2 regions of the Saccharothrix sp. NPDC042600 genome follow, and region 2 is predicted to be linked to the other one. Evidence: riboswitches for the same ligand, from Rfam matches in the RefSeq annotation. Region 2 holds a riboswitch; the other holds the start of a gene.
What was found. A riboswitch is a leader RNA that binds a small molecule or an ion and turns the genes downstream of it on or off. The one in region 2 is predicted to bind S-adenosylhomocysteine.
Positions count from the first base shown of each region.

Region 1: linked by a shared signal. The riboswitch ahead of metH (methionine synthase) and the one ahead of ahcY (adenosylhomocysteinase) in region 2 are both predicted to bind S-adenosylhomocysteine.

Region 1 covers NZ_JBEZBW010000020.1:38,297-53,203, reverse strand. The annotation lists gene AB0A74_RS15795 (MerR family transcriptional regulator) at 1-79, opposite strand, end outside; gene AB0A74_RS15790 (TIGR03619 family F420-dependent LLM class oxidoreductase) at 176-985, shown strand; gene AB0A74_RS15785 (alpha/beta hydrolase) at 1,007-1,864, opposite strand; gene AB0A74_RS15780 (CGNR zinc finger domain-containing protein) at 1,969-2,502, shown strand; gene AB0A74_RS15775 (MFS transporter) at 2,459-3,610, opposite strand; gene AB0A74_RS15770 (helix-turn-helix domain-containing protein) at 3,682-4,194, shown strand; gene def (peptide deformylase) at 4,191-4,718, shown strand; gene AB0A74_RS15760 (helix-turn-helix transcriptional regulator) at 4,753-5,847, opposite strand; gene AB0A74_RS15755 (hypothetical protein) at 5,873-6,079, opposite strand; gene AB0A74_RS15750 (hypothetical protein) at 6,178-6,528, shown strand; gene AB0A74_RS15745 (sugar ABC transporter substrate-binding protein) at 6,819-8,078, shown strand; gene AB0A74_RS15740 (sugar ABC transporter permease) at 8,075-9,037, shown strand; gene AB0A74_RS15735 (carbohydrate ABC transporter permease) at 9,030-9,857, shown strand; gene AB0A74_RS15730 (Gfo/Idh/MocA family oxidoreductase) at 9,862-11,034, shown strand; S-adenosyl-L-homocysteine riboswitch at 11,339-11,417, shown strand; gene metH (methionine synthase) at 11,441-14,907, shown strand, end outside.
Region 2 covers NZ_JBEZBW010000046.1:24,976-39,882, forward strand. The annotation lists gene AB0A74_RS25080 (biotin carboxylase N-terminal domain-containing protein) at 1-1,320, opposite strand, end outside; gene AB0A74_RS25085 (carboxyl transferase domain-containing protein) at 1,329-2,924, opposite strand; gene AB0A74_RS25090 (acyl-CoA dehydrogenase family protein) at 2,921-4,075, opposite strand; partial or broken gene AB0A74_RS25095 (acyclic terpene utilization AtuA family protein) at 4,072-5,570, opposite strand; gene AB0A74_RS25100 (TIGR03084 family metal-binding protein) at 5,627-6,439, opposite strand; gene AB0A74_RS25105 (TetR/AcrR family transcriptional regulator) at 6,439-7,041, opposite strand; gene AB0A74_RS25110 (nuclear transport factor 2 family protein) at 7,106-7,507, opposite strand; gene ahcY (adenosylhomocysteinase) at 7,553-9,007, opposite strand; S-adenosyl-L-homocysteine riboswitch at 9,135-9,216, opposite strand; gene AB0A74_RS25120 (TetR family transcriptional regulator) at 9,280-9,948, opposite strand; gene AB0A74_RS25125 (DCC1-like thiol-disulfide oxidoreductase family protein) at 9,926-10,300, opposite strand; gene AB0A74_RS25130 (hypothetical protein) at 10,297-10,695, opposite strand; gene AB0A74_RS25135 (SGNH/GDSL hydrolase family protein) at 10,827-11,576, shown strand; gene AB0A74_RS25140 (LPXTG cell wall anchor domain-containing protein) at 11,593-12,459, opposite strand; gene AB0A74_RS25145 (intein-containing Rv2578c family radical SAM protein) at 12,631-14,538, opposite strand; gene pnuC (nicotinamide riboside transporter PnuC) at 14,585-14,907, shown strand, end outside.

The DNA.
Region 1 (14,907 bases), on a different contig from region 2:
CCAGCAGGCCCTGCGACTCGTAGTACCGCAGCAGCCGGGGGCTCACGCCGGTCCGTTCGGACAGCTCGCCGATCAGCATGTGACGCACTCCAGAGCACCGAGCAGTTGACCTTGACACCGATGTGAGTGCTTAACGTCGGAGCATGGTCGAACATTTCGTCACGGGAGGGCGGCGGTGAACGCCGAGCTGGAAGTCGTGCTGCCCGACGAGTCGCCGGACATGCCGCCGCAGCGCCTGGCCGACCTCGCGGTGCGGGCGGAAGCCCTGGGCTACCAACGGGTCTACCTGCCCGACCACGTGCTGCCGCCCGGCGCCTACGGGCCGGACCGGTACGGCGGCGTGTACGAGCCGCTGGTGGCCTTGTCCTACATCGCCGCCCGGACCAGCACGATCGAGCTGGGCACGTCGGTGCTCGTGGTGCCGTTGCGCGACCCGTTCGTGCTGGCCAAGCAGGTGGCGACGCTGGACCGGCTGTCCGGCGAGCGGTTCGCGCTGGGCGTCGGGGTCGGCTGGGACCGGGCCGAGTTCGCCGCCCTGCGCTCGGACTTCACCGACCGGGGCGCGCGCACGGACGAGGCGATCCGGTTGTTGCGGCACCTGTGCCACGGCGAAGGGCCGTTCGAGGGGCGGTACTACGGCTACGAGGCCGGGGTGTTCGAGCCGCGTCCCCTGCGGCGGGTGCCGATCGTGGTGGGCGGGATGAGCGACGCCGCCCTGCGCCGCGCCGCCCGGTTCGGCGACGAGTGGCAGGCGGTGGGCGTGGACCCCGCCGGGTTCGCCGCGCGGCTGGACCGGCTGCGGTCGTTCGCGGACCGGCCGGTCAAGCCGACGGTGCGGATCGCCCACCCCGGCGGGGACGTGGCGGAGGCGGTCGAGCGGGCGCACGCGTTCGCCGACGCCGGGGCGGAGGCGGTCGCCGTGTGGTTCAGCCCGGCCGACGGGTTCGCCGAGCGGATGGCGGAGTTCGCCGAAGCCGTGCGCTGACCCCCGCGGCGACCGCCGACCTCAGCCCAGGACGCGGCCGAGGAAGCCGCGCGCGTAGCCGGCGACGGTGTCCAACTGGTCCTCCAGCGCGAAGTGCCCGGCGTCGAGGAGGTGGATCTCCGCGTCGGGCAGGTCGCGGCGGTAGGCGGTGGCGCCGTCCGGCCCGAAGATCTCGTCGTTGCGCCCCCACACCGCCAGCAGCGGCACCTGGCTGTCGCGGAAGTACCGCTGGAACGCCGGGTAGGCGTCGAGGTTGTTCTTGTAGTCGCGGAACAGCGCGAGCTGGACCTCCGCGTTGCCCGGCCGGTCGAGCAGCGGCTGGTCGTGCGACCAGGTGTCGGGGCTGATCCGGGTCACGTCCTTCACGCCGTGCGTGTACTGCCAGCGCGTCGCCTCGGCGGTGAGCAGTGCGCGCACGGCGGGTTCGGTGTCCGGGCCCGGCGCGGTGGCGTAGGCGAACAGCGGCTCCCAGAACGGTGTGAAGCCCTCCATGTACGCGTTGCCGGACTGGGTGATGATCGCGCTGACCCGCTCGGGTTCCCTCGACGCGATCTTCAGGCCGATGGGCGCGCCGTAGTCCTGGATGTAGAGCGCGTGCCGGCGCACGCCGAGCCGGTCGAGCAGCTTCGTGGTCACCTCGGTGAGCCGGTCGAAGGTGTAGTCGAAATCGTCGACCGAGGGCGCGGGGCTCTGCCCGAACCCGATGTGGTCCGGCGCGATCACGCGGTAGCGGTCGGCCAGCGCCGGGATCAGGCCGCGGAACATGTGCGAGCTGGTCGGGAAGCCGTGCAGCAGCACGATCGCGGGCGCGTCGGGGTGCCCGGCCTCGCGGTGGAAGACGCTCAGGCCGTCGATGTCGGTGTGGTGGTAGGTCGTCATGGCGGTTCACCTAACTGTTCAAGTCGCTCAGAACGGTTAGATCAACCCAAGCACGGCGCGTGCTAACCTGTCAAGCGTCTGAAAAAGGTTAGGAGGACGAGTCCGTGCTGACCGACGCGCTGCGCGCCCGCGACTGGCCCGAGCGGCCCCTGGTCGACCAGCCGCTGGGCCTCGACCTCCTCAACACCCGCTGGATCACCGGCACGACCTGGTACGACGTCCTGGACCACGACGAGTTGACCCGCGCCTGGCTCGCCGACCACGGCCTGCCCGCCGCCCCCGTGCCCCGCGCCGAGCTGAAGACGACCCGCGAGGCGGTGATCGCCGCGATCGCCGACGCGACCGACCTCCCCGCCCTCAACGCCCTGCTCGACCACGGCCGCCTGCGGCTCACCGTCGACGCCGAGCACCCGGACGTGCCCGATCCGCGCTGGCACGCGGCCTGGGTGTGCCTGCGCGACTACCTGCGCCTGCGCGCCGAGCACCCCGACCGCGTCCGCAAGTGCGCCAACCCGGACTGCGTCCTGCACTTCGTGGACACCTCGCGCACCGGCCGCCGCCAGTGGTGCTCGATGACCGCGTGCGGCAACCGCCTCAAGGCGCGGCGGCACCACGACCGGCAGCGCGCACAAGCGTGAGCGTCCACGCGCACCCCAGGAGCGCGATCAACCCCGCCCCGGCCAGCGCCCACGGGATGCCCGCCGACCGCGCGACCAGGCCGAGCAGGATCGGCCCGCCGCCCAGCCCCAGGTCGAGGAACGCGCTGGCGGTGCCCGACGCCGCGCCGCGCTCGTGCGGGCGCGCGGTGGCGAACACGGCCGAGAAGAACGCCGGCGTGCTGAACGTGACCCCCAGCGCCAGCAGCACGGTCCCCACGACCAGGCCCGGGGGAGTGACCCACGCCGCCGCGAGCCCCAACCCGAGCGCGATCGACGCCAGCGCCCCGGCGGCCAGCGGCAGCGACGGCAGGCGGTCGGGCACGCGGGCGAACGCGATCCGGCTGATCACCACGACGATCCCGTAGACGAACAACGGCAGGCTCGCGTTGGCCAGCCCGACGTCCCGGGCGTGCAGGGCGGCGAAGGTCAGGAACCCGCCGATCGCCGCCAACGACGTGCAGAACCCGACGCTCGGCGCGATCGCCGCCCGGTGCACCAGGCGCACCGGGGCGGGCTCGCGCGGCCCGCGGGTCTCCCCGAGCGACGCCGCCAGCACGGCCGCCGCCACGCTCAACCCCGCCGCGCCGAGCCACGCGGCGGTGAACCCGCCCCGGTCGACCAGCACCTCGCCCAGCGGCGGCCCGAACGCCAGCCCGAGGTAGAGGCCCAGCGAGTTGTAGCTCAGCGCCTCGCCCAACCGGGTCGGCGCGGCCAGGTCCGCCAACGCCGCGAACCCGGCGACGAAGAACGCCGCCTCCGCCACCCCCAGCAGCAGTCGCAACGCCACCACGACGGCCGTGGACCCGGCCAACGCCGTCAACGCCATCCCCGCCGCGCACAGCAGCGCACCGCCGACCAGCAACGGCCGACGCCCCCACCGATCCGTGAGCACCCCGGCGAACGGCCGCAGCACCAGCGCCGACACCGCGAACGCCCCGAACGCGAGACCCGCGGCGGCCTCGTCCCCGCCCAACGGCCCGGTCACGTGGAGCGGGAGCGCGTAGACGGCCACGCCGGTGGCCGTGAAGTAGCCGAGGTCGGCCGCGGTGAGCAGCACGAACCCGGTGGTGAACAGGCGCTCGTCCACCCGCCCATCGTGAGCCGCCCGCGGCGGGGCCGCGATTGCAAAGAAGACTCTGCAAAGTGTACTTTGCGATCATGCCCGATGTGGTCGTCGACGAAGCCCGCGCCCGCAGCCACCCGCTGCGCCTGGCCCTGCTCGACCTGCTCGCGACGGGAGGGCCGCTGACCGCGTCCCAGGCGGCGGCGCGCCTGGGCGTCAACAGCGGCGCCACGTCGTTCCACCTGCGCCAGTTGGCCCGGTTCGGCCTGGTGGAGCCGGTGGACGGGCGCAACCACAAGGAACGGCCGTGGCGGCTGACCCCGGCCGACGAGGGGGACCGCATGGACGAACGCGACGACCGGCGCTACGCGCGGTGGCGGGCGAACCGGGACGCCTACCCGCCGCACTGGCGTCGCCAGGCAGCCGCCACCTTCACCCTGCACCTGACGCCGGAGGAGTTGGCGGCCCTGTCGGGCAAGATCCTCGACCTGGTCAGCCCGTACTTCGACCGGGAGGACGACCCGGCGGCCCGTCCCGCGGGCTGCGCGCCGGTCGCCGTGGTGACCCGGCTGTTCCCGCTGGCCTCCCCCGAGGAGGTGGCGACGTGATCGACGTGGGTCCGCGGCCCCCGATCGTCCTGTTCGGACAGCCGGTGCTGCACACCCCGACCCGGGCGGTGACCGAGTTCGACGACGCCCTGAAGCGCTTGGTGGACGCCATGTTCACCACGATGGCCGCCGCGCCCGGCGCGGGCCTGGCCGCCAACCAGGTCGGCGTGGACCTGCGGGTGTTCGTCTACGACTGCGGCCCGGAGGGCAGGGGCTGCGTGGTGAACCCGGTGCTGGAACGCCTGCCGGGCGGTCTGCAGGACGGCGAGGAGGGCTGCCTGTCCATCCCCGGGCTGTCCTACCCGACGCCCAGGGCCATGCGCGTCCGGTGCACCGGCCGGGACCTCGACGGCTCGGCCCTGGACATCACCGCCGAGGGCTACCTGGCGCGGGCCTTCCAGCACGAGGTGGACCACCTCGACGGCAGGGTCTACCTGGAACGGTTGGGCGGCAAGGCCCGCCGGCGGGCGGAGGGCGACGTCGAGGCGGCCCCCTGGCGCGGCCGGCCGCTGCGCCACGTCTGACCGACCGGGACCGCTTCACGAGTCGGTCCCGGCTTCACGGGATCAGGTCGGCGAACCGGCGCACCTCGCGCACCCGGCCCCACCGCGCGACCAGCCGCCGCTTGAGCCCGGCCAGTTCCCGCCGGACCAGGTCGCCGCCCCAGGGGGCGTCCACGGTCGGTTCGGCGGCGGCCACGGCCGACTCCGGTTCCGCCGCGCACGCGTACGCGTCGGCCAGCCGCACGGTGAACAGCGCCCGGCTCGGCCGGGAGTCCACCGGTGTCCGGCGCAGGGCCTCCCGGGCGTGCTCGACCGCCCGGCGGGCCAGCGCCGGAGCGCCGCGCCGCACCGCCAGGTCGCGGAAGCACGCGGCTTTGCCGGCGTCGAGGAGCATCAGGCCGTGCCGGGGCGGCAGCGCGCGCAGGTCCGTGGACAGGCGTTCGGCCCGGTCCAAGGCCCGCCGGCACGACGTGTCGGCGTCGTTCGCGGCGTGCGCGCGCGACTCCAGCAGGCTGGCCAGGAAGTCCACGGTCGTGTCCCCGGGCGCTTCGGCGCGGGCCCGTGCCGCCAGCCTCCCGGCCGGGCCCGGCCGGCCCTCGACCAGGGCGACCACGCCCAGGTAGGTCAGCGCGGTGCCGGCGGTGGTCCGGTCGTGGGCGGCGCGGGCCCACCCGACCGAGCGGGTCAGCCACGTCGTCCCGGCGCGGTGCTGCCCGTTCTCGACCCGCGCCCACCCGCACCGGAACGCGAGACCGGCCGCGAGACCGGGCAGCGCCGGGTCGGCGTCCGCGGCCAGCCACGCCGTGACGGTGCGGAGTTGGCCTTCCAGCGCCGGGATGAGCGGGACGCCGCCGAAGCCGTCGTTGAAGCGCTCGTAGGCGGCGAGCACCCCGGTCAGCGCGGCCACGACGTCGCCGGGCCCGGCCCGCCGCTCGTCCTCCAGCGCCGACCACAGCGGCAGGAGGCTGTGGTCGCCCAACAGCCGCGCGCAGCGGCCGGCCAGGTCCGGCGGCGGTCGGCGGGTGCCCGCCTCGACCTTGCTGATCAGCGAGTGGTGGTAGCCCAGCAGCCGGCCCAGCGCCGCCTGGGTCAGGCCGGCGGACGTGCGCAGGGCGCGCAGCCCGCGGCCGAACTCCGCCGCCGCCGACATGTCGCGGAGCGTACTACCGCGGTCGCTACAAGTGGTCGGGTTCGTCGTCCAGCGGCACGACGCGGTGCTGGTCGGCGACGTCGGCGGGGTCCGCCTGCAGCCAGGCGTCGCCCAGGGGTGGCACCTCGTCGGGCTCGGCGTCCGGATCGACCGGGGTGCGCTGGTCGACGGTGTCGCGTTCGGGGAGGTCCACGGCGTCGGCCTGGCGGAAGACCTCGTCCTCCACGCCCATGTGCGAGCCCCTTTCGATCGGTGTCCGGTGGGGGTTCCGGTTCCTGTTCTACCCCGGTTGCCTGGCGGGCGCGAAAGAAAGTCGGCACGATCGTCGGCGTGACCCTCCCGCTGTTCGGCGACCCGGCGCCCGGTCCGGACCTCGACCCGAACCCCGGCGCGCCCGGCGAGGCGTGGGCGGCCGAGCAGTTCCGCGGCCGCGGCCTGCGCATCGGCCGCAACCGCACCGTGCACCGGGCGGGCTTCGTGGTGGACGAGCGCGGAGTGGAGATCCCCGCGCCGGACTGCCACGCGGGTTATTTCGCCGCCGGCCGCCCGTGGTGGCAGGTCTACTTCCCGACCACCGACCCGGTCGATTGCGGCCTGTGCCTCGACGCCCGCCGCCACGCCCCCGGCCCACCGCGCCCGACCGGCCAACTCACCCTCGACTTCGGCGACCTCTCGGCCTGACCACCGGCCGGGACGGCGGGCCCGCGGGGCGAGGCGCGCGATCCGCAGCCCGTGGGTCGGCCGGTGTCCCGAGGACGAAGCGCGCGGCCGCGTTCTGAACCGGTCCCACGTGGCTGAACCCTGCGCACGATCACGCTCGAAGCTGCGCAAAGCACGCTCAGTGATGAGCGAAGTTGTAATAAACGGCCGTTGACTGCGCAAGAATGCGCACATAGTGTGCCCCGCAAGCACAACGTGGTGTGTGACATGCGACAGCGTCGCGCACCCCCCTTGGCGCGAGGAGAGTGCACATGATCAACCGGTGGTGGAAGGTGCTCGCCGCGACTGCGGTCGCGGTGAGCGCCGCGGCCTGCGGTGGCGGCGGAGCGGGTTCGGACGGCGGTCCGGTCACCCTGACCTACGCGATCTGGGACAAGGACCAGCAGCCCGCGATGGAGAAGATCGCGCAGGAGTACACCAAGGCCCACCCCAACGTCACGGTGAAGGTCCAGCTCACCGCCAACAAGGAGTACTGGACCAAGCTGCAGACCGCGGTCACCGGCGGCAGCGCCCCCGACGTGTTCTGGATGAACGGCCCGCGCATCGGCCTCTACGCCTCGCAGGGCGTCCTCCAGCCGCTGGACGAGCGGATCTCCGCCGCCGGCGTGGACACCGCCGCCTACCCGAAGTCCCTGGTGGACCTCTACACGTTCGAGGGCAAGAAGTACGGCCTGCCCAAGGACTACGACACCATCGGCCTCTGGTACAACAAGGCGCTCTTCGACGCCGCCGGCGTCAAGCACCCCGACGCCACCTGGACCTGGGACGACCTCAAGGCCGCCGCGGCCAAGCTGACCGACCCCGCCAAGGGCCAGTACGGCATCGCCGCCCCCGCCGACTCCCAGGCCAACTACTACAACACGATCTTCCAGGCCGGCGGCACGGTCATCGCCCCCGACGGCAGGAAGTCCGGCTTCGGCGACCCCGAGGCGGTCGAGGGCCTGAAGTTCTGGGTGGACCTCATCAAGTCCGGCTCCTCGCCGACCGTCCAGCAGATGTCGGACACCGAGCCGACCCAGCTGTTCTCCTCCGGCAAGGTCGCCATGTACTACGGCGGGTCGTGGGAGGCCAACGGGTTCGCCAAGAACGCCGACCTGACCGGCAAGGTGGACGTCGCCCCGCTGCCCAAGGGCAAGAAGCAGGCGGTCGTCATCCACGGCCTGGCCAACGTCGCCTACGCCAAGTCCAAGAACCCCCGGGAGGCCGCGGACTTCGCCGTGTTCGCCAGCGGCAAGCAGGCGCAACAGATCCAGGCCGAGGCCGGCGCGGTGATCTCCGCCTACCAGGGCACCCAGGACACGTGGGTCAAGGCGCACCCGCAGTTCCAACTCCGGGCGTTCATCGACCAGGTCCCCGACTCCGTCCCGCTGCCGCGCTCCAAGAACACCTCCGCGTGGACCAAGCACGCCGAGGACCTGCTCCTCAAGGCGTGGACCGGGGAGAAGGACGTCGCCGACGCGGCCAGGGAGCTGGCCAAGGCCGTGGACGAGGAACTGGGCAAGGAGAAGTGACCACCCTGGAGGAGGTCCCCGTCGCCGCGCCGCACCGCGCGGCGGCGGGGCGACCCGCGCGCAAGCGGCCGCGCCGCCGGGAGTGGCTGTGGGGTTTCGCGTTCATCGCGCCCAACGGCCTGGGCCTGCTGGCGTTCTACATCTGGCCGGTGTTCCAGACGCTGTACTACAGCTTCACCGAGTGGGGCGCGTTCGGCGGGCACACGTGGATCGGTGCGGAGAACTACGTCAAGCTCGTCTCCGACCCGGAAGTGTTGAAGGCGCTGAAGAACACGCTGCTGTACGCGGCGCTGGTGCTGCTCGGCGTGCCCGTCTCGCTGGTGCTCGCGGCCCTGATCAACACGCCGGGGCTGCGGGGCGCGGCGGTGTACCGGGTGCTGTACTTCCTGCCCGTGGTGACGATGCCGGCGGCGGTCGGCATGGTGTGGCGGTGGCTCTACAACGGTGACATCGGCCTGGTCAACCACCTGCTGTCGCTGGTCGGCATCGACGGCCACCACTGGGTCGCCGACCCCCGGTTCGCCCTGTACGCCACGGCGGTCGTGGGCATCTGGATGACCGTCGGCTACAACATGGTGATCTTCGCGGCGGGACTGAAGGGCATCCCGAAGGACCTCTACGAGGCCGCCGAACTCGACGGGGCCGGGCCGGTGCGGCAGTTCTTCAGCATCACGCTGCCGATGCTCAGCCCCACGGCGTTCTTCGTCACCGTGCTGACCTCGATCGGCGCGTTGCAGGTCTTCGACGTCATCTACCTGATGCTGGGCTCCAACAGCGCCGCGCTGCGCAACCCGGCCATCGACGAAAACCAGACGATCGTGTTCCTGTTCTTCGAGCGGGCGTTCGTGGACAACGACAAGGGGTACGCGGCGGCCATCGCGTTCGTGCTGCTGCTGGTGATCCTGCTGCTGACGATCGTGCAGTTCCGGGCGCAGAAGAGGTGGGTGCACTATGCCTGAGCGGGTGGCGCGGCGGACGTGGCCGGTGCACGCGGTGCTGGTGGCCGGGGCGCTGGTCATGGTCGCGCCGCTGGTGTGGGAGTTCCTGACGTCGGTGAAGTCGTTCGGCGAGTCCGTGCGGGTGCCGCCGACGATCCTGCCGGAGACGTGGGACTGGTCGAACTACACCAAGGTGTTCCACAGCGTCCCGTTCGGCGAGCAACTGCTGAACACGGTGCTGATGACCGCCGGGCGCACGGCCGGTCAGCTGCTGCTGTGCTCGATGGCGGCCTACGCGTTCGCGCGGCTGGCGTTCCCCGGGCGCGACGCGATCTTCATGCTGTTCCTGTCGGTGCTGATGGTGCCCAGCCAGCTGTTCCTGATCCCGCAGTACCAGATCATGCAGGAGCTGGGGTGGCTGAACTCGTTGCAGGCGCTGATCGTGCCGGGCGTGTTCAGCGCGTTCGGGACGTTCCTGCTGCGCCAGTTCTTCCTGTCCCTGCCCAAGGACCTGGAGGAGGCGGCGGGCCTGGACGGGGCGAACCCGTTGCGGATCTACTGGCACATCATGCTGCCGCTGGCGCGGCCGGGCCTGGTGGCGCTGGGCATCCTGACGGTGCTGTGGTCGTGGAACGACCTGATGTGGCCGTTGGTGGTGAACAACGACCCGGAGCAGATGACGTTGTCGGCGGGCCTGGCCACGTTGAAGGGCGAGCACTTCACCGACTACCCGGTGCTGATGGCCGGGTCGCTGCTGGCGACGCTGCCCGTCATCGTGGTGTTCATCGTCATGCAGAGGCGCGTGCTGGAGGGCATCGCGTTCACCGGTTCGAAGGGATGAGGCGTTGACGGACCTGCGGATCGGCGTCATCGGCTACGGCCTGCGCGCCCCTCTGACCACCCACGCCCACCGCCCGGGGCGGGGGAGCGCCGTGGTCGCGGTGGCCGACCCCCGCCCGGAGCGGCGCGAGCTGGCGGCGTCGGCTTTCGGCGCGTCCACCACCCCGGACGCCGGGGAGTTGCTGAAGGCGGACCTGGACGCGGTGTTCGTGCTCAGCCCCGACCACCTGCACGTGGAGCACGCGTTGGCGGCGTTCGAGGCGGGCGTGCCGGTCTACCTGGAAAAACCCCTGGCGATCACGATCGCGGACGCCGACCTGATCCTGTCCCGCGCCCGCGCCTCCGGCGTGAAGGTCTACATCGGACACAACATGCGCCACATGGCCGTCGTCCAGACCATGCGGAACCTGGTGCTGGACGGGGCGATCGGCGAGGTGCGGGCGGTCTGGTGCCGCCACTTCGTGGGCCACGGCGGTGACTACTACTTCAAGGACTGGCACGCGGAACGCGCCAAGGGCACCGGCCTGCTGCTGCAGAAGGGCGCGCACGACCTGGACGTGATCCACTGGCTGGCGGGCGGCTACACCAGGCGCGTCAACGCGATGGGCGCGCTCTCGGTGTACGGCCGGGTGGCGGACCGCCTGACCACCCCGGAGTACAAGACCGGCCACGACTGGGAGGAGTACCGCACGAACTGGCCGCCGCTGGCGCAGACCGGCCTGAACCCGGTGGTGGACGTGGAGGACCTGTCGATGGTCAACATGGCCCTGGACAACGGGGTGCTGGCGACCTACCAACAGTGCCACTTCGCGCCGGACTACTGGCGGAACTACACGGTGATCGGCACCGAGGGCAGGCTGGAGAACATCGGCGACACGCCGGGCGCGAAGATCCACGTCTGGAACCGCCGCCACCGCGGCCACGGGGAGCCGGACGTGACGGTCCGCATCCCGGAGGCCGAGGGCGGGCACGGCGGGGCGGACCCCCGGATCGTGGCGGAGTTCCTGGCCTTCGTCCGTTCGGGAGGGACCACGCTGACGTCCCCGGTGGCGGCGCGGGAGGCGGTGGCGACCGGGTACGCGGCCACGGAGTCCCTGCGCTCGGGCGGCGTGCCGATCGACGTCCCCGCCCTGCCGGCGGACCTGGTGGCCTACTACGACGCCGGGCAACGCTCCTGAGACCCGGTTCTGGCCTGTCGGCGGCAGGCCCGAACCACCGGGTCCGGCCGACCGTCCCCCGATCGGCCGGACCTCCACCGCGCGCCGCCGCCCTTGACCGATCGCCACCAACTCCGCGACGACCGCCCGCGTCGACCAGCCAGTGGAACCGTCGCCCCACCGCGCGCCCACCAGCCGTCCACATCGTGAGATCCCCAACAGTGTGTCACCTCGCCGTGTTCCCGCTGGTAGGAGCCTCGCATCCACCTGGAACGACGGGTGGTGAGCACCGCTCACGGGTGATCTTTTGCTAAGCTCGCGACCACTGGCCGAGAGGCGCTGCAACGGACGCCACGTCCGCCACGCTCGGCCAGGTCCGACCACCGCAAGGGCGCCTTCCATGTGACACACCATGGGAGGAGTGCGGATGTCCGAGGCACTGCGGGAGCTGCTGGACCGGAAGGTCGCGGTGCTGGACGGCGCGTGGGGCACCATGCTCCAGGCCGCCGGGCTCGGGCCGGCCGACTACCGGGGCGACCTCATCGCGGACGCCCACCCCAAGGACGTCACCGGCGACCCCGACCTGCTCAACCTCACCCGCCCGGACGTCATCCTCGACGTCCACCGCCAGTACCTCGCGGCCGGCGCGGACATCACCACCACCAACACCTTCACCGCCACCGGCATCGGCCAGGCCGACTACGGCCTGGAGCACCTGGTCCGCGAGATGAACGTCCAGGGCGCGCGCCTGGCCCGCCAGGCCGCCGACGAGGCGGGCGGCAAGTTCGTCGCCGGCTCGGTCGGCCCGCTCAACGTCACCCTCTCCCTCTCGCCCCGCGTCGAGGACCCCGCCTACCGCGCCGTCACGTTCGACCAGGTCAAGGCCTCCTACGCGGAGCAGATCGCGGCGCTGGCCGAAGGCGGCGTGGACCTGCTGCTGGTCGAGACGATCTTCGACACGCTCAACGCCAAGGCCGCCATCGCCGCCGCCCGCGAGGTCGCGCCGCAGCTACCGCTGTGGATCTCGGTCACCATCGTGGACCTGTCCGGCCGCACGCTGTCCGGCCAGACCGTCGAGGCGTTCTGGCGGTCGGTCGAGCACGCCGAGCCGCTGGTGGTGGGCGTCAACTGCTCGCTGGGCGCGGCGGAGATGCGTCCGCACGTCGCCGAGCTGTCCCGGATCGCCGGCGCGTACACCGCGGCGCACCCCAACGCGGGTCTGCCCAACGCGTTCGGCGGCTACGACGAGACCCCGGACCAGACCGCGAGCCTGCTGCGGGAGTTCGCCGGCTCCGGCATCGTGAACCTGGTCGGCGGCTGTTGCGGCACCACCCCCGCCCACATCGCGCGCATCGCCGAGTCGGTCAGGGACCTGCGCCCCGGCCGCAAGCCGGTCACCGACGCGCCGCTCACCGCGTTCAGCGGCCTGGAGCCATTCGCGATCGGCGCGGACACCGGGTTCGTCATGATCGGCGAGCGCACGAACGTCACCGGTTCCAAGAAGTTCCGCCGGCTGATCGAGTCCGGCGACCACCAGGGCGCGGTGGACGTGGCGCTGGAGCAGGTGCGCGGCGGCGCGAACCTGCTCGACGTCAACATGGACGCCGACCTCCTCGACTCCGAGGAGGCGATGACCACCTTCCTCAACCTCATCGCCACCGAGCCGGAGATCGCGCGCGTGCCGATCATGGTGGACAGCTCGCGGTGGAGCGTGCTCGAAGCCGGCCTGAAGTGCGTGCAGGGCAAGGGCGTGGTCAACTCCATCAGCCTCAAGGAGGGCGAAGGCCCGTTCCTGGAGCAGGCGCGCGCGATCCGGGCCTACGGCGCGGGCGTGGTCGTGATGGCGTTCGACGAGCTGGGCCAGGCCGACACCGCCGCCCGCAAGGTCGAGATCTGCGGCCGGGCCTACGACCTGCTCGTCAACGAGGTCGGGTTCCCGCCGCAGGACATCATCTTCGACCCGAACGTGCTGGCCGTCGCGACCGGCATCGCCGAGCACGACGAGTACGCCAAGGCGTTCATCGACGCCCTGCCGCTGATCAAGCAGCGCTGCCCGGGCGCCCGCACCAGCGGCGGCATCTCGAACCTGTCGTTCTCCTTCCGCGGCAACGACGTCATCCGCGAGGCGATGCACTCGGCGTTCCTGTTCCACGCGGTGCGCGCCGGCCTGGACATGGGCATCGTCAACGCCGGTCAGCTCGCCGTCTACGAGGACATCCCGGCCGACCTGCTCGAACTGGTCGAGGACGTGCTGTTCAACCGCCGCCCCGACGCCACCGACCGGCTGGTCGCGCACGCCGAGACGGTCAAGGGCAGCGGCACGAAGCGGGTCGCCGACCTGTCCTGGCGCGAGGCCCCCGTCGCCGAGCGGCTCGCGCACGCGCTCGTGCACGGCATCGTGGACTTCATCGAGGAGGACACCGAGGAGGCCCGGCAGCAGGCCAAGCGGCCCCTGGAGGTCATCGAGGGTCCGCTGATGGACGGCATGAAGATCGTCGGCGACCTGTTCGGCTCGGGCAAGATGTTCCTGCCGCAGGTGGTCAAGAGCGCCCGCGTGATGAAGCGCTCGGTGGCCTACCTGGAGCCGTTCATGGAGGCGGAGAAGGAGAAGGCCCGCGCCGAGGGCCGCGTCGACACCTCCGGCGGCCCCGGCAAGATCGTGCTGGCCACGGTGAAGGGCGACGTCCACGACATCGGCAAGAACATCGTCGGCGTCGTGCTGGGCTGCAACAACTACGAGGTGATCGACTTGGGCGTGATGGTCCCGTCCTCGGTCATCATCGACACCGCGATCGCCGAGGGCGCGTCCGCGATCGGCCTGTCCGGCCTGATCACGCCGTCGCTGGACGAGATGGTCACGGTCGCCTCGGACATGCAGCGCCGGGGCGTGAAGCTGCCGCTGCTCATCGGCGGCGCGACCACCTCCCGCCAGCACACGGCCGTGCGCATCGCGCCCGCGTTCGAGGGCACCACCGTGCACGTCGCCGACGCCTCGCGCGTGGTGGGCGTGGTGTCCGAGCTGCTCGACCCCGACCGCGTCGAGGGCCTGGACGAGCGCAACCGCGCCGAGCAGGAACGGCTGCGGCGGCAGCACGAGGACCGCAAGCGGGTCGCCCTGCTGACCCTGGAGCAGGCGCGGGCCAACCGCGAGCAGGTGCCGTTCGAGGACCTGCCCACCCCGGAGTTCACCGGCCTGCGGGTGGTCGAGCCGACGCTGGCCGAGCTGCGCGAGATGATCGACTGGCAGTTCTTCTTCCTGGCCTGGGAGGTCAAGGGCAAGTACCCGGCCGTCCTGGACAACCCGGTGGCCCGCGACCTGTTCGCCGACGCCAACGCCCTGCTCGACGAGATCGTGGCGAACGGGTCGTTCCAGGCCCGCGGCGTGCTGGGCTTCTGGCCGGCCGCGTCCACCGGCGACGACCTGGTGCTGTCCACCGACGGCGGCGAGGTGCGCTTCCCGATGCTGCGCCAGCAGACCGCGAAGCCCGACAGCCGCCCCAACCGCAGCCTGGCCGACTACGTCGCGCCCGAAGGCGACCACCTGGGCGCGTTCGCCGTGGCCATCCACGGCGCCGAGGACCTGGCCGCCCGCTACGAGGCCGAGCACGACGACTACCGGGCCATCATGGTCAAGACGCTGGCCGACCGCCTGGCCGAGGCGTTCGCCGAGCACATCCACCTCAAGGCGCGGCAGGCGTGGTTCGAGCCCGGTTCGACGCCGGTGCTGGAGGACCTGCACGCCGAGAAGTTCCGCGGCATCCGGCCCGCGATGGGGTACCCGGCGTGCCCGGACCACAGCCAGAAGCAGGCCCTGTTCGCCCTGCTCGACGCCGAGTCGGTCGGCCTGGGCCTGACCGGGTCGTTCGCGATGACCCCGGCGGCGGCGGTCAGCGG
Region 2 (14,907 bases):
GTGAACGTCCACGTCAGGGCGCTTTGTCAGGCCGTGCTGGTCGAGGAACCCGGTGTGGGTCTCGCCCGCCGCGAAGGCCGGATGGCGCAGCGTGCGCACCAGCAGGTCGCGGTTGGTGACCAAGCCGTGCACCTCCGCACGGTCCAGCGCGTTGACCAGTTTGCGCACGGCCGCCGCGCGCGTCTCGCCCCATGCCACGACCTTGGCCAACATGGGGTCGTAGTGCACCCCCACGACGCTGCCGTCCTCGACGCCGCTGTCCACGCGGACGCCGTCGGGGACGCGGAACCGGTGCAGCGTGCCGGAAGCCGGTCGCCAGTCGTGCGCGGGGTCCTCGGCGTACAGGCGGGCCTCAATGGCGTGGCCGTTCGGCGCGGGCGGTTCGGCGGGCAGTCGCGCGCCCTCGGCGATGGCGAGTTGCCAGGCCACCAGGTCCAGGCCGGACACCTCCTCGGTCACCGGGTGCTCCACCTGGAGGCGTGTGTTGACCTCCAGGAAGTGGAACCGCTGGTCGTCGGTGAAGAGGAACTCGACCGTCCCCGCGCCGACGTACCCGATGGCGCGGGCGGCGGCGGTCGCGGCGGCGAAGAGGCGCCGGCGCGCGTCAGGTCGGACGGCGGGGCTGGGCGTCTCCTCGATGATCTTCTGGTGCCTGCGCTGGATGGAGCACTCCCGCTCCCCCAACGCCCACACCGTGCCGTGCGTGTCGGCGAGGACCTGCACCTCGACGTGCCGGGCGTTCTCCAGCAGCGGTTCGCAGAACACCGTGCCGTCGCCGAACGCCGACTCGGCCTCGCGGCGGGCGGCGGCGACGGCGTCGGCCAACTCGTCTCGCGCCCGCACCACCCGCATGCCCCGGCCGCCGCCGCCGGCGGACGCCTTGACCAGCAACGGGAACTCGGTCGCGGCCTCGGGGTCCAGCTCGGGCAGCACCGGCACGCCCGCCTCGGCCATGAGCTTCTTCGCGGCGACCTTGGAGCCCATCGCCTCGATGACGTCGGGGTCCGGGCCCACCCAGGTCAGCCCGGCGTCGAGGACGGCCCGGGCGAACCCGGCGTTCTCGGACAGGAACCCGTACCCGGGGTGCACGGCGTCCGCGCCGGCCGCCTTCGCCGCGGCCACCAGCGCGTCCACGCGCAGGTAGGTCTCGGCGGGCGCGGCGCCGGGCAGCCGCACCGCCGCGTCGGCCTCCCGGACGTGCGGCGCGTCGGCGTCCGGGTCGGAGAACACCGCCACCGGGCTGACCCCGACCGCGCGGCACGTGCGCGCGACGCGGCGGGCGATCTCGCCCCGGTTGGCGATCAGGAGCCTGCTGATCACGGGTGACCTCACATCCGGAAGACGCCGTAGCCGTCGGCGCCCTTGATCTGTCCACTGTGGATCGCCGACAGGCACAGGCCGAGCACCGTGCGGGTGTCGCGCGGGTCGATCACGCCGTCGTCGTAGAGCCGGCCGGACAGGAAGGCGGCCAGGGACTGCTGCTCGATCTGGCCCTCGACCATCTGCCGCATGGCCGCGTCGTGCTCCTCGTTGTACTCCTGCCCCTTCGCGGCGGCGGCCTGCCGCGCCACGATCGACAGCACGCCCGCGAGCTGCACCGGCCCCATGACGGCGGACTTGGCGTTGGGCCAGGTGAACAGGAAGCGCGGGTCGTAGGCCCGGCCGCACATGCCGTAGTTGCCCGCGCCGTAGGACGCGCCCATGACGACGGTCAGGTGCGGGACGCGGCTGTTGGACACCGCGTTGATCATCATCGCGCCGTGCTTGATGATGCCGCCCTGCTCGTACTGCGCGCCGACCATGTAGCCGGTGGTGTTCTGCAGGAACAGCAGCGGGGTGTCGGTCTTGTTGGCGAGCTGGATGAACTGGGTGGCCTTCTGGGCCTCCGCGCTGAACAGCACGCCCCGGGCGTTGGCCAGGACGCCGATCGGGTAGCCGTGCAGGTCGGCCCAGCCGGTGACCAGGCTGGTGCCGTAGTCGGGCTTGAACTCGTCGAACCGCGAGCCGTCCACGATGCGGGCGATGACCTCGCGCGGGTCGAACGGGACGCGCAGGTCGGTGGGGACCAGGCCGAGCAGGTCTTCTTCGTCGTAGAGCGGCGGTTCGGACGGTTTCGGCGTCGGTCCGAGCTTGCGCCAGTTCAGGCGGGCGACGACGCGGCGGGTCAGCCGGATCGCGTCCACCTCGTCGGTCGCCACGAAGTCCGCCAGGCCCGACGTGCCGCCGTGCATCCGCGCGCCGCCCAGCGACTCGTCGTCGGACTCCTCACCGGTGGCCATCTTCACCAGCGGCGGGCCGCCGAGGAACACCTTGGAGCGCTGGTCGATCATCACCACGTAGTCGGACATGCCCGGCACGTACGCGCCGCCGGCGGTGGCGTTGCCGAACACCGTGCTGATGGTCGGGACGCCGGCCGCGCTCAGGCGGGTCAGGTCGCGGAACGCCCGCCCGCCGGGGATGAAGATCTCGCTCTGGCTCGGCAGGTCCGCGCCGCCCGACTCGACCAGGCCGATCAGCGGCAACCGGTTCTGCAGGGCGATGTCGTTGGCGCGGAACGTCTTGCGCAACGTGTAGGGGTTGCTCGCGCCGCCGCGCACGGTCGGGTCGTTGGCGACGATCACGCACTCGACGCCTTCGACCACGCCGATGCCCGTGACGACGCTCGCCCCCACCGGGTAGTCGGTGCCCCACGCGGCCAGCGGGGACAGCTCCAGGAACGGGCTGTCCTGGTCCACCAGCAGCTCGATCCGTTCGCGCGCCAACAGCTTGCCGCGCTTGTGGTGGCGTTCGGTGTACTTGGGCCCGCCGCCCGCGAGCGCCTTGGCGTGCTCGTTCCCCAAGTCGGCGAGCTTGGCCAGCAGCGCCTCGCGGTTCTCGTGGTACTCCACCGCCCGCGTGTCCAGCCTCGTGCCCAACGTCGTCATGCCGTGAACCCCAATCGCTTCGCGGCCAGTTCCACCATCACCTCGGTGGCGCCGCCGCCGATGCCGAGGATGCGCGCGTCCCGGTAGTGCCGCTCCACCTCGCTGTCGCGCAGGTAGCCCGCGCCGCCGTGCAGCTGGACCGCCGCGTCCACCACGAACGAGCACGCCTCGACGGCGGCGTTCTTGGCGAAGCAGACCTGTGCCACCGCTTCTTCGCCGCGCGCCACCTTCACCGCCACCTCGCGGGTGTAGGTGCGGGCGAGGTCCACGCGTTGCGCCATCTCCACCAGCTTGTGCCGCACGACCTGGCGGCCCATCAACGGTCGGCCGAACGTTTCTCTCCGCCGGGCGTAGGCGATCGCGAGGTCGAGGCAGCGCTGGGCCGTCGCGTACGCCTGCACGGCGAGCGAGATCCGTTCGACCTGGAACTGCCGCATGATCAGGCCGAACCCACCGTTCTCCGGGCCCACCAGGTTGTTCACCGGCACGCGTGCATCCACAAAGGACAACTCGGCGGTGTCCGAACAGTGCCAGCCCATCTTGTCCAGCCGCCGGTCGACCGTGAAGCCCGGCGTGCCCTTCTCGATGACCAGCAGGCTGATGCCCGCGTAACCCTCACCCCCGGTGCGCACCGCCGTGGTCACGAAGTCCGCGCGGTCGCCGGAGGTGATGAACGTCTTGGACCCGTTGACGACGTAGTGGTCGCCGTCCCGGACCGCTCGCGTGCGCAGGGCCGCCACGTCCGACCCGCCACCGGGTTCGGTGACCGCCAGCGCGCCGATCAGCTCGCCCTCCAGGGTGGGGCGCACGAACCGGTCGACCAGGTCGGGGCTGCCCGCGTCCACGATGTGCGGGATGGCGATGCCGTGCGTGAGCAGCGCCGCGACGAGGCCCGACGACCCGCCCGCCTGGATCAGCTCCTCGGTCACCACGACGGTGTCGAGCAGGTCGCCCGCGCCGCCCACGTGCTCGGGGAACCCGATGCCCAGCAGGCCGATCTTCGCCGCCGTCCGGTGCAGCGCGCGCGGCACCTCGCCGGCGCGCTCCCAGTCCGCGAGGTGCGGCACGACCTCCTGCTCGGTGAACCGCCGCACGGTGGCCCGCAGGTCGCGGCGCTCCGGCGTCCCGAACAGGTCCGAGGTGGTGTTCACAGCAGGTCCTCCGGGATCTCGACGTGCCGGGACCGCAGCCACTCGCCCAGCGCCTTGGCCTGCGGGTCGAACCGGGTCGAGGACGCCACGCCCTCGCCGAGCAGGCCGTGCAGGACGAAGTTCAGGGCCCGGAGGTTGGGCAGCTCGTACCGGTCCACCTCGCCCGCCTCGGGCAGCAACTCCTTGAGCCGCGCGACGGTCAGCTCCTCGACCAGCCACGCGTACTGCGCGTCGGTGCGCACCCACACGCCGAGGTTCGCGTCACCGCCCTTGTCACCGGACCGCGCGCCCGCGATCGTGCCCAACGGGAGCCTCATACGTCGATCACCTCCCCGTCGGGCAGGACAGCCTGGTGGCGCACTTCGTTCCGGTTGACGTACGCGGCCTTGTAGACGCCGTACGGCGTTCCGTCGCCCGGTGGCGCGGTGACGTGGAACCCGGGGTAGGAGGCCAACGCCAGCTCGATGCCCGCGCGCGAGAACGCCTTGGCCCGCTTGGGGTCCGCGGTCCTGATCGTCGCGTGGAGGAGGGCGGAGGCGGTCTCCTCGGTGTCGGCGTCGGCGTGGTCGGTGCGAGCGAGGGTCCAGGTCAGGCCGTCGTCGCCGATCGCGTCTTCGAGCTGCCGGCGCACGAGGTCCGCCTTGCGCTCGACGTCGAGCCCGCAGAGGACGAACGTGGTGGCGTTGCGGAAGCCGCCCAGGTGGTTCAGGCACACCTTGAGCGTGTCCGGCGGCGGCGAGCCCTTCGTGCCGGAGATGCGGACGCCGCTCGGGTGGTCCTCCAGCCGGATGGTGTCGAAGTGGCTGGTGACGTCCGGGCCGAGGTAGGCCGGCGCGCCGATCTCGTAGAGGAGCTGGGCGGTGACCGTGTCGACGGTGACCGCGCCGCCCGTCCCGTCGTGCTTGGTGATCACGGCCGAGCCGTCGGCGTCGACCTCCGCGATCGGGAAACCGGGACGGGTCGCGTCGATCTCGGCGAAGAACGCGTAGTTGCCGCCGGTGGCCTGGGTGCCGCACTCCAGGACGTGCCCGGCGACGGTGGCCCCGGCGAGCTCGTCCCACTCGTCGCGTCCCCACCCGAAGTGCGCGGCGGCCGGGCCGACGACCAGCGAGGCGTCGGTGACCCGCCCGGTGACCACGACGTCCGCGCCGGCCTTCAAGCACTCCGCGATGCCCCACGCGCCGAGGTAGGCGTTGGCGGTCAGGGCTTCCGGGAAGCGGGGCCGCAGGTCGTCCCCGGTCACATGGGCGACTTTCGCGTTCAGGCCCAGCTTGTCGATCGCTTGCGCGAGCCCGGCGGGGTTGAGGCCGCCCGCGTTGGAGACGATCTTCACGCCGCGTTCGAGGGCGAGACCGAGGGCGTCTTCGAGCTGGCGCAGGAACGTGCGGGCGTAGCCGAGGTTGGCGTCCTTCATGCGGTCGCGGCCGAGGATGAGCATGGTGAGTTCGGCCAGGTAGTCGCCGGTGAGGACGTCGAGGTCACCGCCCTGGAGCATCTCGCGGACGGCGGCGAACCGGTCCCCGTAGAACCCCGACGCGTTGCCGATCCGGATCACGCCGACCCCACCCCGCCCGACCCCATCCCGCCCGCGCCCACACCGCCCGCGTCCGGTGCCGGCGGTCCGCCCTTCTCGCGGCCCGGTCCGGGCGGTCCGGCGAAGGCTTGCGCGATGGGCAGCCAGGCGGTCGCCACCTCGCCCTCCGCGCGCACGTCCAGGTCGTCCCGGTGCCGCCGCCGGGTCGCCAGCAGGCAGAAGTCCAGCGCCGGCCCCGTGATCCGGTCCGGCGCGTCCTCCGGCCCCCACGTCCACCGCTCGCCACCCGGCCCGACCAGCTCGACCCGCACCGGCGCGGTCGGCACCGGCAGGCCGTTGACCAGGAACGCGTAGCCCATCGCCCGCACCGCGATGTGCGCCACGTGCTTGAGGCGGTGGGTCGGCTCACGCGTCACGCCCAGCGCGTCGGCCACGTCCTGACCGTGCGCCCACGTCTCCATCAGCCGCGCGGTCGCCATCGACGCCGGGCTCATCGGCGGGCCGAACCACGGCACCTTCACCCCGGCCGGCACCCCCAGCAGCGCCCGTTCCAGCTCGGCACGCCCGGCACGCCACTGCGCCAGCGTCACCGGCTCCTCCGCGCCCCGGTCCACCAGGTCCGGGGTGGCGCTCCGCAACGCCTCCGCGAACGCCTCGGGGTCGGTCGCCGCCAGCGTCGCGATGCGGTCGGTCCAGCGCAGGTGGCTGATCTGGTGCGCGATCGTCCAGCCCGGCGCGGGCGTGGGGATCGTCCAATCGTCCAACGACCCGACCAGGTCGTCCAAGACCTGGCTCTCGGCCCGCAGGTCGTTCACCACGGCAGTGATCATCAGAGCGCGTCCTCCAGCATCGTCGCCCAGTGCCGGACGATCCGCGCGCGCCGCTTCCGGTCGTCGGTGAGCTGGTTGGCCAAGGCCAAGCCGCGCACCAGGTCCAGGGTGATTTGCACGGCTTCGCGGACGCCCGGCTTCGCCTCGTCGGCACCCAGCAGCTCCACGGCCAGACGGTGGGTCTCCCGCCCCAGCCGGACTTCCAGCGGGACCACGACCGTCTTCAACTCGGGGTCGGTGCGCGCCGCGACCCACAGCTCCAGCGCCGCGGTGAACAGGTCGCTGGCGTAGAAGTCGGCGATCAGCTCCACGACCGCCGGGATGCGCTCCCCCGCCGCCACGCCGTCCAGCCCGGCGGCGCGCTCCTTGAGCACCTGCACGCTCTCCGCGCCGAGGTGCTCCACCGCGGCGGCCACCAGTTCGCCGCGGGTCCTGAAGTGGTGCAACTGCGCGCCCCGGGACACGCCCGCGCGCTCCGCCACCACCGTCGTCGTCGTGCCCGACCAGCCCAGCTCCACCAAGCACTCGACGGTCGCCGCCATCAGCTTGCGCCGGGTCTCGCGGCTGCGGTCGGCCTGCCGCTGCCTGGTCTCGGTACCCATGCAGCGGAGTGTTCCGCGCCACTAACAAACAGTCAAGACTGATTGTTAGTGGCGCGGAACGCCGTCACCAGCCGCCCTGGGCCATCGTTTGGAACAACCACCGACCGTCGGTCTTCACCAAGAGGTCGCCGTACCGCACGACCTGCGAGTGCTCACCAAGGGTGATCGTCGCGTCCGTGATCACGAAGACCAGGTTGGCGTTGATGAACACCGGGGTCCGCACAGACTCCATCCGCACGTCCCCCTCCCCCAGGTTGGCGGCCATGTCGCGCAGGAACCGCGCGCGGTCCCACTGCTCCGCCGACCCGTCGGTGACCGCGTTGACCGGGAACAACGACATGTCGGCCATCGCCTCGACGTCCTTGGCCACGGCCAACGCGTCCCACCGCTCGAACCAGTCGAGGACGCCCTTCACGTCCTCGTCCGACGCCACGAACCCAGCACCACTACCCGGAACACTGCCCATGCCGTACACAGTACGGTACGGTGTACGGCAACCGCACAACTACTTTCAGTAACGGTAGTGGTCGGGCTTGTACGGGCCCTCGACGTCCACGCCGACGTACTCCGCCTGCTTCTTGGTCAGCTCGGTCAGGTGCACGTCCAGCGCGTCCAGGTGCAGCCGCGCGACCTTCTCGTCCAGCAGCTTCGGCAGCCGGTACACCGCCCGCCCGTAGTGGCCCGGCTTGGTGAACAGCTCCACCTGCGCGAGCACCTGGTTGGTGAACGAGTTGGACATGACGAAGCTCGGGTGCCCGGTCGCGTTGCCCAGGTTCATCAGGCGACCCTCGGACAGCACGAGGATCGAGTGCCCGTCCGGGAACACCCACTCGTGCACCTGCGGCTTGATCTCGATCCGCCGGATGCCCGGCACCTTCGCCAAGCCGGCCATGTCGATCTCGTGGTCGAAGTGGCCCACGTTGCCGACGATCGCGTTGTGCTTCATCCGGGCCATGTGCTCGACGCCGATCACGTCGACGTTGCCGGTCGTGGTGATGAAGATGTCGCCGCGCTCCACCACCTCGTCCAGCCGCCGCACCTCCAGCCCGTCCATCGACGCCTGCAACGCGCAGATCGGGTCGATCTCGGTCACCACGACCCGCGCGCCCTGGCCGCGCAGCGAGTCCGCCGCGCCCTTGCCGACGTCGCCGTACCCGCACACGACGGCGAGCTTGCCGCCCAGCATCACGTCCGTGGCCCGGTTGAGGCCGTCGGCCAGCGAGTGCCGGATGCCGTACCGGTTGTCGAACTTCGACTTGGTCACCGAGTCGTTCACGTTGAACCCGGGGAACAGCAGCTCGCCGGCCTCGGCCAGCTTGTAGAGCCGGTTCACGCCGTTGGTGGTCTCCTCCGACACGCCCCGGATGCCCGCCGCGATCCGGGTGAACCGCTTCGGGTCCTCGGCGAGGCTCGCGGCCAGCGTCGAGAGGATGATCCGGTACTCCTCGCCGTCCTCCTCGGTCGCGCTGGGCACCGCGCCGGCGGCCTCGAACTCGACCCCCTTGTGCACCAACAGGGTGGCGTCGCCGCCGTCGTCCACCATCAGGTTCGGACCCTCCGGGAACCCGAAGATCTTCTCCGAGCACCACCAGTACTCCTCCAGCGTCTCGCCCTTCCAGGCGAACACCGGCGTGCCCTTCGGCTCGTCGACCGTGCCGTCCGGGCCGACGACGACCGCCGCGGCGGCCTCGTCCTGGGTGGAGAAGATGTTGCACGACGCCCAGCGCACCTCCGCGCCCAGCGCGACCAGGGTCTCGATCAGCACGGCGGTCTGCACCGTCATGTGCAGGGAGCCCGCGATGCGCGCCCCGCGCAGCGGCTGGGTCGCCGCGTACTCGCGGCGCAACGCCATCAGGCCGGGCATCTCGTGCTCGGCGAGCCGGATCTGGTGCCGGCCCGCCTCGGCCAGGGTGAGGTCCGCCACCGCGAACTCGATGCCACCGACCGTCCTCAGCTTCTCACTCATGTGTCCCTCAGTCCAATGTGGAGGGTCTGCTCGGGCATGCCGAACCCACCCGCGAGCGGGCGCGGGCGGTGGGGTGTGACGGGACGAGCCGTCAGTTCGGGAGCTTGCCCAAAACAGAACCTCCTGTGGTCAGGAGGCGCCCTTGGGTCGAGTGATCGCGGACCGAGCGTGGCGGACCTTCCCGGTCCGTCGCAGCGCCTCTCGGCCGCGCTTCCAGGATGGCGAGAACCGCCCCGATCGTCAACCCGCCCGATCACCGGTCCAGCCAAGCGTCAACCCAGCCGGCTCAACCCGATGTCGCGGAACAGTTGCACGGCCTCGCGCGTCACCGACCGCAGACCGGGCACGCGGGACATCGTGAGCAGCTTGCCGATCAGGGGCGCGCTGCGCTTGATCAACGTCCGCGTGTTGCGCTGCCCCTCGGACTTGTCGTGCACCCAGTACAGCACCACGCCCATCTGGAACAGCCACAGCAACTCGGGCAGGTCCGCGCGCAGCTGCGGGTCCACCTTCACCCCGTCCAGCAGCCGGCGGTGGATCGCGATGGCGGCCTCGCGGGCGTTGCCGGATTCGGTGGAGAACGGGCTGAGCGGGCTGTTCGGGTCGATCGCGTTCTTGAAGAACTGCACCGCGAACTCGTGGTAGGGCGCGGACACGTCCAGCCACGCCAGCAGCACGGCGGTCAGCCGGGAGGTGAAGTCGGCGTCGGCGTCGAACACGGCCGCGGAGGCCCGGCGGTGGGCCTCCGCCATCTGGTCGTAGAACCCCTGGACCAGGTGCTCCTTGGACGGGAAGTAGTAGTAGGCGTTGCCGACCGACACCCCCGCTTCCTTCGCGATGGCCCGCATGGTGGTGCGGTCGTAACCGAGTTCGCGGAACAACCGCAGGGCCGTGTCCACGATGAGGGCCCGCGTCTGCTCACTCTTGGCAGGTTTCTCCACAGTCCTCGTCCTTGGTCAGCGCCCGCAGCCGGTCGGCCAGTTCCGTCGCCGCGCGCAGGAACACCCGGTGCCCGGACCGGCTCATCCGGCCGGCCATCGGCCGCCACGCGCGCAACGCCCACAGGCATACCAGCCACGCCCGTTCCCCGCGGTACACCTCCCCCCGATCACCGATGACCGTGATCACGTTCAGCGTGCCCGCGTGGTCGAGGGCGGGGAACCGCCGCCGCGCCGGCTCGGAGCCCGCCGGGACGAACTCCAGCCGCACCAGCTGCTCCTGCCGGGCCAGCCAGCCCTTGGCCCGGCGGCAGAACGCGCAGTTCGCGTCGTAGAGGACGGTCAGCGCGGTCATGCGAGCCTCGTGTAGGCGTCGGGGCCGACCGGCGGGAGGTCCCGGGCCTGGTGCAGGCCGCGGCGGCGCATGCGGCCGAGGACGAAGACGTTGCCCAGGTGCAGGACGCCGAGCACGATGAGCACGGTGCCGACCTTGACCGACAGCGTCTCGAACACCTGCCGGGTCTCCCCGACGGCGTCGGCGGTGCGCAGGTACCAGGCGACGAACCCGAAGTTGACCAGGTAGAAGCCGACCACCAGCAGGTGGTTGACGGTCCGGGCCAGCTCCCGGTCGCCGCCGAAGACGTCGACGAGGAAGACCCTGCCGTTGCGGCTGAGGGTGTGCCCGACCCAGACGGTCAGACCGATGCTGATCAGCAGGTACAGGACGTAGGTGACGACCAGGGCGTCCACGCTTCCCCCTTTTGAACGTGTTCAACTCTTGTCGGACCGAGCGTACGCCTGGTTTTTGAACATGTTCAAGACCTGGTTTGTCGCTATGCAACTCGTTGCACAGCAACTGAGCGCATATTACGGTTCCGGTCGTGACGTACTCCCGCTTCGTCGCCCTGGGCGACAGTCAGACCGAGGGCCTCGGCGACGGCGTGACCGGCCTGCGCGGTTGGGCGGACCGGTTGGCCGCACGGCTGGCCGTGCCGAACCCGGACCTGACCTACGCGAACCTGGCCGTGCGCGGGAAGCTCGCCGCCGACGTGCGCCGGGAGCAGTTGGCGCCGGCGGTGGCGCTGCGGCCGGACCTGGCGAGCGTCGTGGCGGGGATGAACGACATGCTGCGCCCGAAGTTCTCCGCCGCGGCCGTGGTGGACGACCTGGAGGCGATGTTCGCGGCGCTGACCGGGGTGGGCGCGCACGTGGTCACGGTGACCTTCCCGGACGTCGGCGCGGTGACCCCGCTGGCGCGACCGCTGCGGCCCCGCGTGCTGGCGCTCAACGCCGCGATCCGCGCGGCGGCGGCCCGGCACGGCGTGACGGTGGTGGACACCCACCCGTACCCGGCGGTGTGCGACGCCCGGCTGTGGAGCGCGGACCGCCTGCACGCCAACGCCCGGGGGCACGCCGTGATCGCCGACGCCGTGGCGCACGCCCTGGGGCTGCCCGACGCCGACGACGCGTGGCGACGGCCGTTCCCGGACGCGGCGGCCGGGACGACCGTGCTCGCCGAGGCGCGCTGGCTGGCCGGTTTCCTGGCCCCGTGGCTGCTGCGCCGCCTGCGCGGCCGGTCCTCCGGCGACGGCCGGACCGCGAAGCGCCCGGACCTCCTCCCCTGGGCCTAGGCGCTCCGCTCCCGGCTCAGCGCTGGAAGCGCCGCCGCCTCGCCAGGGCGACACCCGCGCCGCCGAGCAGGACCACCAGGGTGCCGACCGGCACCAGCCAGGCCGTGCGGGAACCGGTGGCCGCCAGCGGTTCCCGCCGGTCCGCGGCCAGTGGCGGGGTGGTGGTCGTGGTGGTCTGGGCCGGCGCGGTGGTCGTCGTGGTCGAGGCCGGGGCCGTGGTCGTGGTCGTGGTGCCCGACGTGGTCGTCGTGCCGGACGTGGTGGTCGGGGGCGGCGTCGTGGTCGTGGTGCTGTCGGTCGTGGTCGTGGTGCTGTCGGTCGTCGTCGTGGTCGTGTCCGACGTGGTCGTGGTCGTGGTCGTGCTCGACGTCGTCGTGGTCGTGGGGTAGGTCGTGGTCGTGGTGGTGCTCGTCGTCGTGTCGTAGGTGGTGGTCGTCGTGGGCGAGGTCGTGGTGGTGGTCGTCGAGGTCGTGGTGCCCAGGGACTTCGTGCCGCAGGCGTACCAGTGGCTGATCTCGGCCGGCTTGCCCGAACTGGCCAGCGGGGCGTGCAGGTCCAGCCACGGCAGGTCACCCAGACCGGTGTAGACGTTGTAGGCGTTGGAGCCCTTCACCACCACGCCGGTCAGCGTGTAGCCCTCCGGGACGGCCGTGACGTCGAGGTACGTGCCGTCGTCGTTCGAGGTGACGCTGATGATCTCGCCGGGCAGCTTGGCGTCCGGGCACGTCGTGGCGTTGCCGGGGTAGGCGGTGGCGCGGGGGTCGCCGGAGACGGGGGGCGGGTCGCCCGCGGGTGGGGTCGCGCCGGCGGTGCCGAACCACACCACACCGGCGGCGAACAGGCAGGCCGCCAACTGGAAGGCCCGGGTGATGGTCGTGCGCACGTCGTCCTCCAAGGTCGGCTCCGGCCCGCCGCGCACCGACGCGCGGCGGGCTGCCGGTGGGGACGGCGGCCGGGGAGGTTCGACCCTGAAGCTTGACCACAGTTCCGCCAGGTCAGCGACGCGCGGTCCGGTAGAACCACCCGAACCGGTGACGACTTCCCATCGATCGAGTCAGAGGAGGGTGAGCTGCTCCCGGTCGAGGCCGCGCGGGGACGGGGCCGTGCCGGGCAGGCTGCCCTCCGGCCACACGCCGTCGTCGTCGCCGGGCACGCCCACCGCGTCGCGACCACCCTTCACGTCCAGGCCGTGCCGGCGCAGCAGGGGCTGGATGCGGTCCGTCAACCACCTCCGGTAGCGGGCGTCCACATAGGACCCGCGCGCGTAGAGCCGCCGGTAGGTGTCGGCCAGGTCCGGGCGCCGCGCCACCAGCCACTTCGCGAACCACTCGCGCGCGCCGGGACGCAGGTGCAGCGGCAGCACGGTCACGCCGCTCGCGCCCGCCGCGGCGATCTCCGCCAGCAACCCGTCCAGCCGCTCCTCGGAGTCGGTGAGACCGGGCAGCACGGGCGCCACGAACACCCCGCACGGCAACCCCGCCTCCCGCACCCTGCGCACCAGCTCCAGCCGCGCCTGCGGGGTGGGCGTGCCCGGTTCGAGGCCGGCCTGCAGGTCGCGGTCGAGCAGGGCGATCGACACGCCGAGACCCACCGGCACGTCGGCGGCCACGTCGGCCAGCAGCGGGATGTCCCGGGACAGCACGGTGCCCTTGGTGAGGATCGAGAACGGCGTCCCCGAGTGCGCGAGCGCCTTGATGATCCCCGGCATCAACGCGTACCGGCCCTCGGCCCGCTGGTACGGGTCGGTGTTGGTGCCCATCGCGACGTGCTCCCGCCGCCACCGCCGGGACCGCAGCTGACCGGTCAGCACCTCGACCGCGTTGACCTTGACCACGACCTGCGAGTCGAAGTCGTGGCCGGCGTCCAGGTCGAGGTAGGTGTGGGTGTTGCGGGCGAAGCAGTTGTGGCTGACCAGGCCGTTGGCCACGAAGTCCCCGGTGCCGGTGCTGATGTCGTACAGCGTCCGGCTCACGCCCAGCGCCTCCACCGACACCACGCCCAGCCGCGCGGACGCCGGCACCGGCATGCCCTCCACGGCGTTGCCGCGCGCCACGGCCGGGCCGACCAGGTGCAGGAACCGCAGCCGTTCGGCCAACCCGCCGGTGATGCGCACCCCGCGCACCTCCACCACGTGCGCGACCTTCAAGCGCGTCAACGCCAACACGGCCGCCTCGAACACCGCACTGTCCGAAGAGGACAGCACCAGCTCGCCGCCGGTCGCCGTGCCGCGCGCATCGAACAGCCCGGCCAGGAACCCCTTGGACCACTCGTCGTCCGGCGTGGTCGGCCACTCGACGAACTCGCTCTCGCGGGGGATCCGGCCGCCGGCGTACTCGTGCGCCCGCGCCAGCACGTCCGGGTCGGCGGGCAGGCCGCCGCGCACCACGCCCCACAGGTAGCCGTGCCGGTACTCCCCGGTGCGCGCGGGCGGCGCGGCGAACCGGCCGGTGCCGACCAGCCGGGTGCCCTTGGTCAGGAACGGCCGCTCCTCGAAGTCCGCGCACCGGCCCGGGGTGACGTGCTTCCAGCCCTCCTCGGACAGGAACCGGTGGTCGCCGCTGGAGACGACCCGGGTGCCGTCCTCCAGGGTCACGCGGTAGGCCGGTTTCACCGTGGTCCAGTGCGCCTGGACACGGGTTGTGACGAAACGGCCCTCGTGCGTGCCGAACACCTCCTCCCCCAGCGACAGCTCGGCGATGGGCTTGGTGCGGCCGTCGGCGAGCAGGACGGGGGTGTCGCCGGCCAGGCAGTAGGTGCAGCCGTGCGTGCAGCCGCGGTACGGGTTGACCGTCCAGGAGAACGGGAGCCGCCCGCCGGGCACCTTGTTGAGCACGGACTTGGCGCGCACCTCGTGGAACACGACGTCGGCGAAGTCCGGAGTTCGTACGCTGCGAACCAGTCCCGGCAACCCCGGCAGAGCCTGCTGCCGGTCCGCCCCGTCCTTCTGACCGTCCCATCGCATGCCCACATTCGAACACGTGTTCGAACAAGCGTCAAACGGAGTTCTGGTGTCGCTACTGGACGTCATCCTGGTGCCCTTCAACACCCCCGCGGTCACCGTCGGCGGGGTTTCGACCAGCTGGGGGGAGGTGGCGGGTTTCGTCACGGGCGCGCTGTGCGTGTGGCTCGTCGCCCGCCAGAACCCGCTCAACTGGCCCATCGGCATCCTCAACAACCTGGCCTTCCTCGTGCTGTTCGCGACCGGCGGCCTCTACGCGGACTCGGGGTTGCAGGTCGTCTACATCGCACTGGCGCTGTACGGCTGGTGGGCGTGGCTGCGCGGCGGCACGGAGCGCACACCGCTGCCGGTCAGCCGCACCACCGCCGTGCA